3 regions of the Nitratireductor lacus genome follow, and region 1 is predicted to be linked to each of the others. Evidence: riboswitches for the same ligand, from Rfam matches in the RefSeq annotation. Region 1 holds a riboswitch; each other region holds the start of a gene.
The links. Region 1 has a riboswitch for cobalamin ahead of AC07E3_RS09545 (HupE/UreJ family protein). Riboswitches for the same ligand answer to the same signal wherever they lie in the genome.
Positions count from the first base shown of each region.

Region 2: linked by a shared signal. The riboswitch ahead of AC07E3_RS17060 (TonB-dependent receptor plug domain-containing protein) and the one ahead of AC07E3_RS09545 (HupE/UreJ family protein) in region 1 are both predicted to bind cobalamin.
Region 3: linked by a shared signal. The riboswitch ahead of AC07E3_RS19285 (DUF1636 family protein) and the one ahead of AC07E3_RS09545 (HupE/UreJ family protein) in region 1 are both predicted to bind cobalamin.

Region 1 is NZ_JBWKMB010000009.1:89,734-93,004, reverse strand. It holds gene cobN (cobaltochelatase subunit CobN) at 1-213, opposite strand, end outside; gene cobW (cobalamin biosynthesis protein CobW) at 218-1,255, opposite strand; cobalamin riboswitch at 1,429-1,630, opposite strand; cobalamin riboswitch at 1,691-1,890, shown strand; gene AC07E3_RS09545 (HupE/UreJ family protein) at 1,926-2,546, shown strand; gene cobU (bifunctional adenosylcobinamide kinase/adenosylcobinamide-phosphate guanylyltransferase) at 2,562-3,080, shown strand; gene cobO (cob(I)yrinic acid a,c-diamide adenosyltransferase) at 3,082-3,271, shown strand, end outside.
Region 2 is NZ_JBWKMB010000021.1:31,843-35,113, reverse strand. It holds gene AC07E3_RS17065 (ABC transporter substrate-binding protein) at 1-1,171, opposite strand, end outside; cobalamin riboswitch at 1,449-1,660, shown strand; gene AC07E3_RS17060 (TonB-dependent receptor plug domain-containing protein) at 1,789-3,271, shown strand, end outside.
Region 3 is NZ_JBWKMB010000029.1:3,212-6,482, reverse strand. It holds gene zigA (zinc metallochaperone GTPase ZigA) at 1-954, shown strand, start outside; cobalamin riboswitch at 1,083-1,287, shown strand; gene AC07E3_RS19285 (DUF1636 family protein) at 1,374-1,763, shown strand; gene AC07E3_RS19280 (ABC transporter ATP-binding protein) at 1,760-2,551, shown strand; gene AC07E3_RS19275 (ABC transporter substrate-binding protein) at 2,572-3,271, shown strand, end outside.

The sequences.
Region 1 (3,271 bases):
CCACAGATCGACCGACATGGGGTGTCTGAGATCGCGCAGCGCGGCAAGGCGCAGCGAGGGCAGGGCCTCGCGCCCGGCCTGCCATGCAGAGGCGATCCCCGCCAGATCGCTGTCGGTGAACGACAGCGCCACCATATCCGCCGGCGATTGTTGCAGATCGACAGGCTCGATCAGATCGTCGAGAGAAGCGGTGGTGGTGGCGAGGATGTGCATCGGATCACGCCGAGAGAAGGCTTTCGATGCGCGCGCGGTCGATGCCCTTGAGGCCGATCACGACGAGCCGCGTTTCCGCGGCTTCGCCGGCCTTCCATGGGCGGTCGTAATGATGCGAAACGCGCGGGCCAACTGCCTGCACCTGCAGGCGCATGGGCTTGCCCTTCACATGGGCGAACCCCTTGAGGCGCAGAACCTCGCCGGTTCCCACCGCCGCGTTGACGCGCGCTTCCAGATCTTCAGGCCGCAGGACCGATGGCAGATCGACAACGAATGTATCGAAATCATCGTGCTCGTGGTCATGCGCATCGTCGTGATGCGTCTTGCGGTTCTCGATATCGTCCTCGACCGCGAGGCCGAGGCCCAGCAGCAGCGCCGGGTCCACCTTGCCGTGCGCGCTCGGCACGATCTGCACATTGCGCGCCAGATGGTCTTCGATCCGCGCGCGGGCGCGCTCGTTGCCTTCCGCGTCCAGAAGGTCGCTCTTGGACAATACGATCAGATCAGCGCAGGCCACCTGATCGTCGAACACCTCTTCGACCGGATCGTCATGGTCGAGCGAATCGTCCGCGGCGCGCTGCGCGGCGAGCGCATCCATGTCGTTCGCCACCTGACCGTCGGCCAGCGCCGGCCCGTCCACCACGGCGATGACGCCATCAACGGTGACGCGATTCTTGATGGCCGGCCACTGAAATGCCTGCACCAGCGGCTTGGGCAGGGCCAGACCCGAGGTCTCGATCAGGATGTGATCCACCTTCGGTTCGCGCGCGAGGATCTGGTCGAGTGCCGGAACGAAATCGTCGGCCACGGTGCAGCAGATGCAGCCATTGGCCAGTTCCAGAACGTTTTCCTCCGGACAGGTGTCGAGCCCGCAACCTTTCAGCACCTCGCCATCGACGCCCGCATCGCCGAATTCATTGACGATGATGGCAAGCCGCTTGCCCTTGGTGTTTTCCAGCACATTGCGGATGAGCGTTGTCTTGCCGGCACCGAGAAAGCCGGTCACGACGGTGCAGGGCACACGATTGAAGCTCGTGGTCATGGGATATCCTTCAGACGGAGTGTGGTGAATGCGGGGATGCGGGCGAGGGAGACGCAAGCCCTTTCAGGCCGCGTTTGGGCAAGGTTGCCATGAATGGCAGAGAGAAGGCGCGCGGTGGCGCAATCGGCAATCACAATGCACACTCCTTGCCCGGGACACCCGCCAGGCGGACAGGATTTCACTTTCAGACGGCAGGTTTCCTGGCTCACGGGTCGCCGCGCTCTCCAGCCTTCCCAGGGCGTTGCCCCAGTGGCGTGTCAGGTGCGCTCTCCGCTTACAGTTGCGGGGACAGCTGCGGCATTGGGCAAGGCCCGCACCGCATTCCCTCTTAGCCTCCTCCCTTGAGGGAAGAGGACCGTCTGCCTCGCATTTATGGCTCGCCCGGCACGTCTGTCAATGCGTGAAGAAAGCGTTTGCCGGAAGAGGCTGTTCCTGTATGGTCGGGCCGCTGTCGGTTCCGCTGAAGCGGACCAGAGGGAACATGGTGCGGCGCAAAATGCGCCAAGGCCATGGCTGCCCCCGCAACTGTAAGCGGTGAGCGTTTTCCTGATCGCCACTGAGGCATGACGCCTTGGGAAGGCTGGAAAACGCTTCGACCCGCAAGCCAGGAAACCTGCCGACAGCATGAAAGAAACACCGTATCCCTCGGGTGGAGGGGAAAGGACCGGACATGACCACGCGTATCGCACGCATTTTTTCCGTATTCGCTTTTGCATCGCTCTTCGCAACCAGCGCCGAGGCCCATCACGCCATGGACGGGCAGACGCCCACGACCCTCTATGAGGGACTGGTCTCGGGTCTGGCGCATCCCGTGATCGGGCTCGATCATCTGGCCTTCATCGTCGCCGCCGGCCTGTTGGCTGCCGTTGCCGGCATGAGCCTTTTTGCGCCGCTTCTGTTCGTCGCCGGTTCGCTGATCGGCGTCGGTCTGCACCTGATGCTACTTGATCTGCCGGCGGCGGAAATCATCATCGCGGCAAGCGTTCTTGCCGGCGGCTGGCTTCTGGCGCGCGGCCGGGCGGTGGAGAACCAAATCCTCGTCTTCGCCCTGTTCCTGGTGGTCGGCTTGTTCCATGGCTATGCCTTCGGCGAAGCCATCGTCGGCAGCGAAGAGACGCCGCTCATCGCCTATCTCGCCGGCCTTGCCGCAATCCAGAGCGTCATCGCGCTTGGCGTCTATTTTCTGGTCCGTTCGCGCGGCTGGGCCGTCGAGGCCATGCAGCCCCGGCTTGCCGGTGCCGCCATCCTTGGCGTCGGCGTGACCTTCCTTGCCGGGCATCTTGTCGGCTGAGCCGGCAAAATAGCGATGCGATCCCTTCATTTCGTTCTGGGCGGCGCGCGCTCCGGCAAGAGCCGCCATGCCGAGACGCTGATCGAGGCCGCACCCGCGCCCTGGCACTACATCGCCACGGCGCAGGCCTTCGATGACGAGATGCGCGAACGCATCGCCATGCACCGCGCGCGGCGCAAGGAGGCGGGGGCGGGGGCGTGGCAGACGCACGACGCCCCGCTCGACCTGCCGGGCGTACTTGAGAAATTGCCGGCCCGCGAAACGGTTCTGGTCGATTGCCTGACCCTGTGGCTCAGCAATCTCATGCTGAACGACCATGAGCTGCAGCCTGCCGCCGAGAGACTGGTTGCAGCTTTTGCCGCAAGAGAAGGAACCACGGTTCTCGTTTCCAATGAGGTCGGCTTCGGCATCGTGCCCGAAACCCCGCTCGGACGCCGTTTCCGCGATGAGGCGGGGTTCCTGAACCAGAAAGTCGCCGCCACTGCCGACAGCGTCACGCTGGTGGTTGCCGGCCTTCCCATGAAAGTGAAGTGACATGCGAGAGATCGACGCAAACGAAGCCGAGCGCCACAAGGCAAAGATGGCCAAACGCAAGGCGGTTCAGGATGCCGAGGTGCGCGACAAGACGGTCGAGAAGGGGCTTCTGATCGTCAATACGGGGCCGGGCAAGGGCAAATCCACCGCCGCCTTCGGTCTTGCGCTGCGCATGCTCGGCCATGGTCGCC
Region 2 (3,271 bases), on a different contig from region 1:
CCTCTTCCATGAGCGCCTTGGCCTCGTCCAGATTGCGCTCAAGCTTCGGCAGCTCCGCATATTCAGGATGGATCGGGCAGACATGGTGGTTCTCGGCCACCTCGCCGGCATTGTTGTAGCCAAGCGCCAGAACGGTCGTGTTGTCGACCGCGCGCTGCAGCGCGCGGCGCACCTTCTCGTCATCATAAGGCTTGTTGTTGACATTGGTGCGCGCCACGATCGTTGTGGCGGTGGTGACCTCTGATTTCACCAGGCCGAGTGAATCGAGAATGTCCACGAAATCGGCGGTGGTCTCGTAGTTCGTGTGGATTTCTCCGGACTCAAACGCGCTGACGGTCGCGGACGGATCCGTGCCGTAGTCGATGAACTCGATGCCATCGAGATAGGCTTCGCCACCCCACCATTTGCCGTCGGCCCGCTTCTTCAGTTCCACCCGGTTGCCCACTTCGTAGGACACCAGCTCGAAGGGGCCGGTGCCAATGGGATTGGCGACAAAATCGCGGCCCGTCTCGTCAAAGCTCGGATGAACGATGAGGGCCGGATAGTCCGACATGCCGGGGATGATCGAAATATCGGGCGCCGACAGGTTGAGCTTCACCGTCATGTCGTCGACCTTCTCGATCGCGCCCTCGCGCGCCTTCTTGGTCTCCGGATCGACGAGCGAGGCCATGCGGGCCGGCATGGAATTGCCTTCCACGGTCTGGTCGCACCAGCGGTTGAAATTGTAGATCACGTCATCTGCCGTGAAGGCATCGCCATTGTTCCAGGTCACGCCCGGCCGCACGTGAAGGATGTACTCGGTCGCATCCTCGTTGACTTCCCAGCTTTCGATAAGCTTGCCCTCGAAGGTGAAATCGCGCGTATACTTCACCAGCGGCTCAAGTGTCTGGCGCATGGCGTTTGCGATCTCCGACCAGTCGGCCGTGCGCGGGTCTTTCGGATCCTTGATGAACATTGCGACACGCAGCGTCCCGCCCATTTTCGGCTCCTGCGCCATGGCCCGCTCCGGGGCGGCGAGGCCCAGCATTCCATAGGCTGCCGCCGTCGACGCGCCGAGCGCGCTTGCGAGCGCAAGAAACTCACGCCGGTCCATTCGGCCGGCTCGTGCCTCATCCGCCATTTCGGCAACGCGGGCCGGCACCTTCTCGCCATTGCTCTTGAAAAACGTCATCGACGCACTCCCATTATCTACCGTTTTCGGTTCGCGATTAGCATTTCCCATCCCGCCCCCGATGTCAAAATTCCCCGGGGTTCGGAAATCGAATTCTGCAACTTTTTCGACAATTCCAATGACGGGTTTGCGACAGTATTGCCGCAAAAACTACATGAAGAGCCGATTCCGCAACAATGAAGTATTTCACCCAACTGACAGACACTGACCCGGAACAGCGAACCGGACGGTAACGGCGCGCAACGGTCGATTGACGATGCCGGAGCCAGTTGCTAAGCGATTTCGGTTCGCTTGAGGTGCTCCGGCAGGTGTCCGCCCGCCGGAGGAAAAGGGAACACGGAACGGTCATTCTTCAATGGACCGCAGCCGTGGCTGCTCCCGCAACTGTGAGCGCTGAGGCTCCTCCAATGCCACTGGGTGCAAGGCCCGGGAAGGCGAGGCAGCCGACGAAGCGCGAGCCAGGAAACCTGCCTCAAGCCGTCACCGACCGGATGCGGGACGCTTCCGGGGCTGTGTTTCTCGCAGTGGTGGCGATTGTCATCGCTGGCGGGGGGATTGAAGTCAGGCGTCTGTCGCTCTCCAGCAAATCCGAAAATGTTGCTCGCTGGAGAAAATGCATGCTTTCAAACCGACACCGAACCTCTTTCCTGTTCAGTGCATCAGCGCTGATATTGGGCTTCTCCACGCTCACCACGCAGGCTGAAGACTTCGAGCTCGACACACTGGTCATCACCCCCAGCCGCACCCCAACGGAGGCCTCCAAAGTGGGCTCCACGGTGGAATTGATTGGGCGCGAAGAGATCGAAGAACAGTCTCTGCCGCTTGCGGTGGAATATCTTGACCTTCTGCCGGGTGTAAGCCTGTCATCGCCAGGGGGCGTGGGCGCGGAGGGCAGTCTGTCGATCCGCGGCGCACCCCGCCGCTACGTGAAAACCCTCTACAACGGCATCGACATTTCCGACCCGACCAGCACCCAGGTGCAGACATCCTACCAATATCTCCTGTCCGGTGGGCTACAGAGCATCGAAGTCCTGAAGGGCTCGCAGAGCACACTCTACGGCTCCGACGCCATTGCGGGAGTGATCAGCCTGTCGACACTGGATGACGTCGAGCCCGGCATCACCCACATCCTTCACGGTGAGGGTGGTTCGCATGGCTCGTTTGGGGGTTCCTACGGTTTCAGAGCTGGCAGCGAGCAGTCGAAACTCTCCATCAACGCCACGGGGTTCCGCACCGACGGCATCTCGGCCGCAGCCTCCGGCACCGAGCGCGACGGCTACGAGAACATCACGTTCGATGCGAACGCCGAACATACGTTCTCCGAGGTCTTCTCCGTCTTCGGGTCGGCGCTTTATATCGACGCAGAGGCCGAATTCGACGATCAGGGCTTCGGCACCAGTCTGCCGAGTGACAATCCAACGGCCACCAACCACAGCAGACAACGCGCAGGCCGCGCCGGTTTCAATCTCAACCTCATGGACGGCCGCTTCCGCAACACGGTCTCCGTTCAGGCCTTTGATCTCGAACGGTCGATTACCGGCACGGGCTTCGATGGAAGCTATAACGGTCGCCGCTACAAGGCCGACTATCAGGGCGCTTTTGACGTCAATGACTGGTTGGTCGTTCAGGGCGGCGCAGATTACGAGCGCCAGAACGCGGTCTTTCCTGCCGGCCTGTTCAACCCGGAGATTGATTCCAGTTTCTGGATTGCCGGGGTCTGGGGTGAAGCCATCGCCACACCGTTGGAAAACCTGACGCTGACCGCCGGTATCAGACAGGACGAACACAGCGAATTTGGGGGGCACACCACATATCGCGCGACTGCGTCCTATCTTTTCGATCAGACCGGGACGCGCCTGCACGGCTCCATGGGAACCGGCTTCCGCGCGCCGAGCCTCAACGAACTCTTCGGTCCCTTCGGCGCAAACCCCAACCTTCGGCCCGAAACCAGCTTCGGCTTCGACATCGGCGTTGAGCAGCGTTTCTGGAATGGAGCGGTGGTCGCCGATCTCACCTACTTCCAGCTCGAGATAGACGATCTGATCGGCTACACGACGCACTATGAGCATATCGCGGGCACGTCGCGCCAGCGCGGCGTCG
Region 3 (3,271 bases), on a different contig from region 1:
GTGCGCAGCCTATCGCGGGATGGCCGCTTCGACTACCTGCTCATCGAGGCAACCGGCATCGCCGAGCCGCTGCCGGTTGCCGCGACCTTCGATTTTCGCGACGAGAACGGCGAAAGCCTGTCCGATGTCGCAAGGCTCGACACCATGGTCACGGTCGTCGATGCCGCGAACCTCCTGAAAGACTACGCGTCACAGGCCTTCCTGCGAGACCGCGGCGAGGCCGCTGGCGACGCGGACGATCGCGCACTGGTCGACCTGCTCGTCGAACAGATCGAATTCGCCGACGTGATCCTACTCAACAAGGTGTCGGCCACCCCCGCGCACGATCTCGACCTTGCACGGAAGATCGTCCGTTCGCTCAACCCCGATGCGGAGCTGATCGAGACGGACTTCGCCAAGGTACCGCTGGACAAGGTCCTGAATACCGGCCGTTTCGACTTCGAGAAGGCCGAACAGCACCCACTCTGGTTCAAGGAGCTGAACGGTTTCAAGGACCATGTTCCCGAGACCGAGGAATACGGCATCCGCTCCTTCGTCTATCGCGAGCGACGGCCCTTCGACCCGATGAAGCTCAAGGCATTCATAAACCGGTCGTGGCCGGGCGTCGTCCGCGCCAAGGGCTTCTTCTGGCTGGCGACGCGCCCGCATTATGTCGGCGAGATCAGCCAGGCCGGCGCGCTGATCCGGACAGGCAAACGCGGCTTGTGGTGGGCCTCCGTGCCGAAGCATCGATGGCCGGACCACCCCGAATGGCACATGGCCATGAAGCCTTATCTCGACCCAATCTGGGGCGACCGGCGGCAGGAGATCGTCTTCATCGGTTGCGACCCGATGGACGAAAGCCGTATCCGCGCCGAACTCGATGCCTGTCTCGTGGCCGAACGCGACTTCATGCCGGGCCGCTGGCGCGACCTGCCCGACCCGTTCCCCAGTTGGGAAAGACAGGTGGCGTGATGACTCGGTCACCTCGTCCTCGTCCTATAGCCGTCCAAGGTAACCCATCTGGCGAAGGCTCGGACCGAGACTGTCATTTCGATGGGAGGGTAAGCAATTCCGAAGCATTGCGATTGCACGACGACCGCGATACGCTTGCGGACGATGGTTCCCGGGCCGCAGCCGGCCTGGGTTAAAAGGGAACATGGTGCGGCCCGTCGGGCCAAGGCCATGGCTGCCCCCGCAACTGTAAGCGGCGAGCAATATCCGACATGCCACTGGCCGAAGAGCCGGGAAGGCAGGATGGCGCTGGGACCCGCAAGCCAGGAGACCTGCCGTCAGCGAGAATTGACCGGACGGGGTGCGCCGGGAGGAAGCTCGAAGGCGATCCTCGGTCGTCATGCGCGCCATCCTTCCGTACCTTGAGGAAAGGGTGGCGAATGGAGGACGTTGAACCAGGGCATGGCATTGTTGTCTGCACACGCTGTCGTGGCCAGCGGACAGTCGAAAGGCTGCCCGGTGAACGACTGATATCTTTGCTGCGCGCAGCACTCGATGGTGGCCTTGTCGGCGGGTTTCGTCTGGATGGAGCCGACTGCATGGCCGGATGCGGAAGGCCGCTGACGGTCGCCTTCTCCGCACATGGCAAAGCAACTTATCTCTTCGGTGACATCGAGCCGGATCGGGATGCTCTCCACTTACTCGCGTTCGCACGCCTCTACCGCTCACTCTCGGACGGTTGGTGCAACGAAAGCCAACGCCCGCCCGGGCTCAAGGGCAAGACGCTTTCGCGCATACCCGCTCTCGTTGATGCAGGCGGCACCCAATGAACCCGGTTTTGCTTGAGGCGTGTGATCTCGGGTTTCGTTCCGCGGCTGGGACGAGTCTTGTGGAAGGCGTCACTATGACAGTGGCGTCGGCTGATCGGCTGGCCATCATCGGGCCGAATGGAGCCGGCAAGACGACATTGCTCCGAATGCTCGCGGGATTGCTCCGGGCGAGCTCGGGCGAGATTAGGTTCGAAGGCAACTCCCTCGACCGGATTTCTCCTGTCGAACGTGCCCTGAATATCGCCGTCGTAGGTCAGTCGGATCAGGCAGACCCTCGCCTGGCGGTGATCGACTATGTAGAACTTGGCAGAGTTCCTCACACCGGCCTGCGCAAAAAAAGCGAGGAGCGCGACACAGTCATTCGTGCGCTCGAGCGAACGGGTCTGCTGAAGATGCGCGATCGCCCGATCGGCTCCCTGTCCGGTGGCGAGCGCCAGCGTGCCCAGCTTGCCCGCGCTATCGCGCAAGAGCCGAAGGTCCTGTTCCTGGACGAGCCTACCAATCATCTCGATCCGCGTGCGCGCAGCGAAATCCTTGAACTGGTGGCAAGCCTGGGCATCGCGGTGGTCGCGGTGCTTCACGACCTTCCGCTCGTCACACCTTTCGCGTCACGTGTCGCGATCATGAACAGGGGCCGGCTTGTAGCACTCGACACACCGGCGAAGACCCTGACGCCGGACCTTATTCGCGAGGTTTTCTGCGTCGAGGTGCTGCGCCTGCCGCACCCGGCCGATAACCGTGAGCTGACGATCTTCGACATTCCGATGCGGCTCTCTGTCAATCTCTGATCCACTGGAGGATTTTTACCTTGAAGCGCTTTTTCATCTGTCTTGCCGCAAGCGTTGCGGCTTCTGCCGCCTGGGCCTTCCCGGTCACCGTCGACAATTGCGGGACAGCGCTAACGTTCGAGGCACCACCGAAGCGCGCTGTCATCCACGACCTCAACATGACGGAAATGGCGTTCGCGCTCGGCCTCCAATCCTCCATCGTCGGCCTGACTGGCATCACCGGCTGGTACAAGGTCGGGCCGGAGTTCGTCGCGCAGCGAGGATCGATCCCTGAACTGGCGCCGAAATATCCGACTTTGGAGAACCTGATCTCGGTCGAGCCCGACTTCTTCTTCGCCGGTTGGTACTACGGCATGAAGCCGGGAGGCGACGTCACGCCCGATACGCTGGCGCCGCATGGCATCAAGACCCTGGTGCTGACGGAAAGTTGCGTCCATCTCGACAGCGACAGGCCGGCTGCTTCCATGAACCTGCTTTACACGGACGTGGAGAAGCTCGGCCGGGTCTTTGGCAAGGAAGACGAGGCGGAAAAGTTGATAGACGGCTGGAATCAGCAGCTCGCCGAGATCACCGCCAGGGTCGGCGACGGCACTGGAACGCGCGTGTTCCTCTACGATTCCGGTGAGGACAAGCCCTTCACTGCAGGAAAGTTTGCCATCCCGACTGCCATGATCTCAGCCGCCGGCGGCGAGAACATCATGGCCGACATGGAGACGAGTT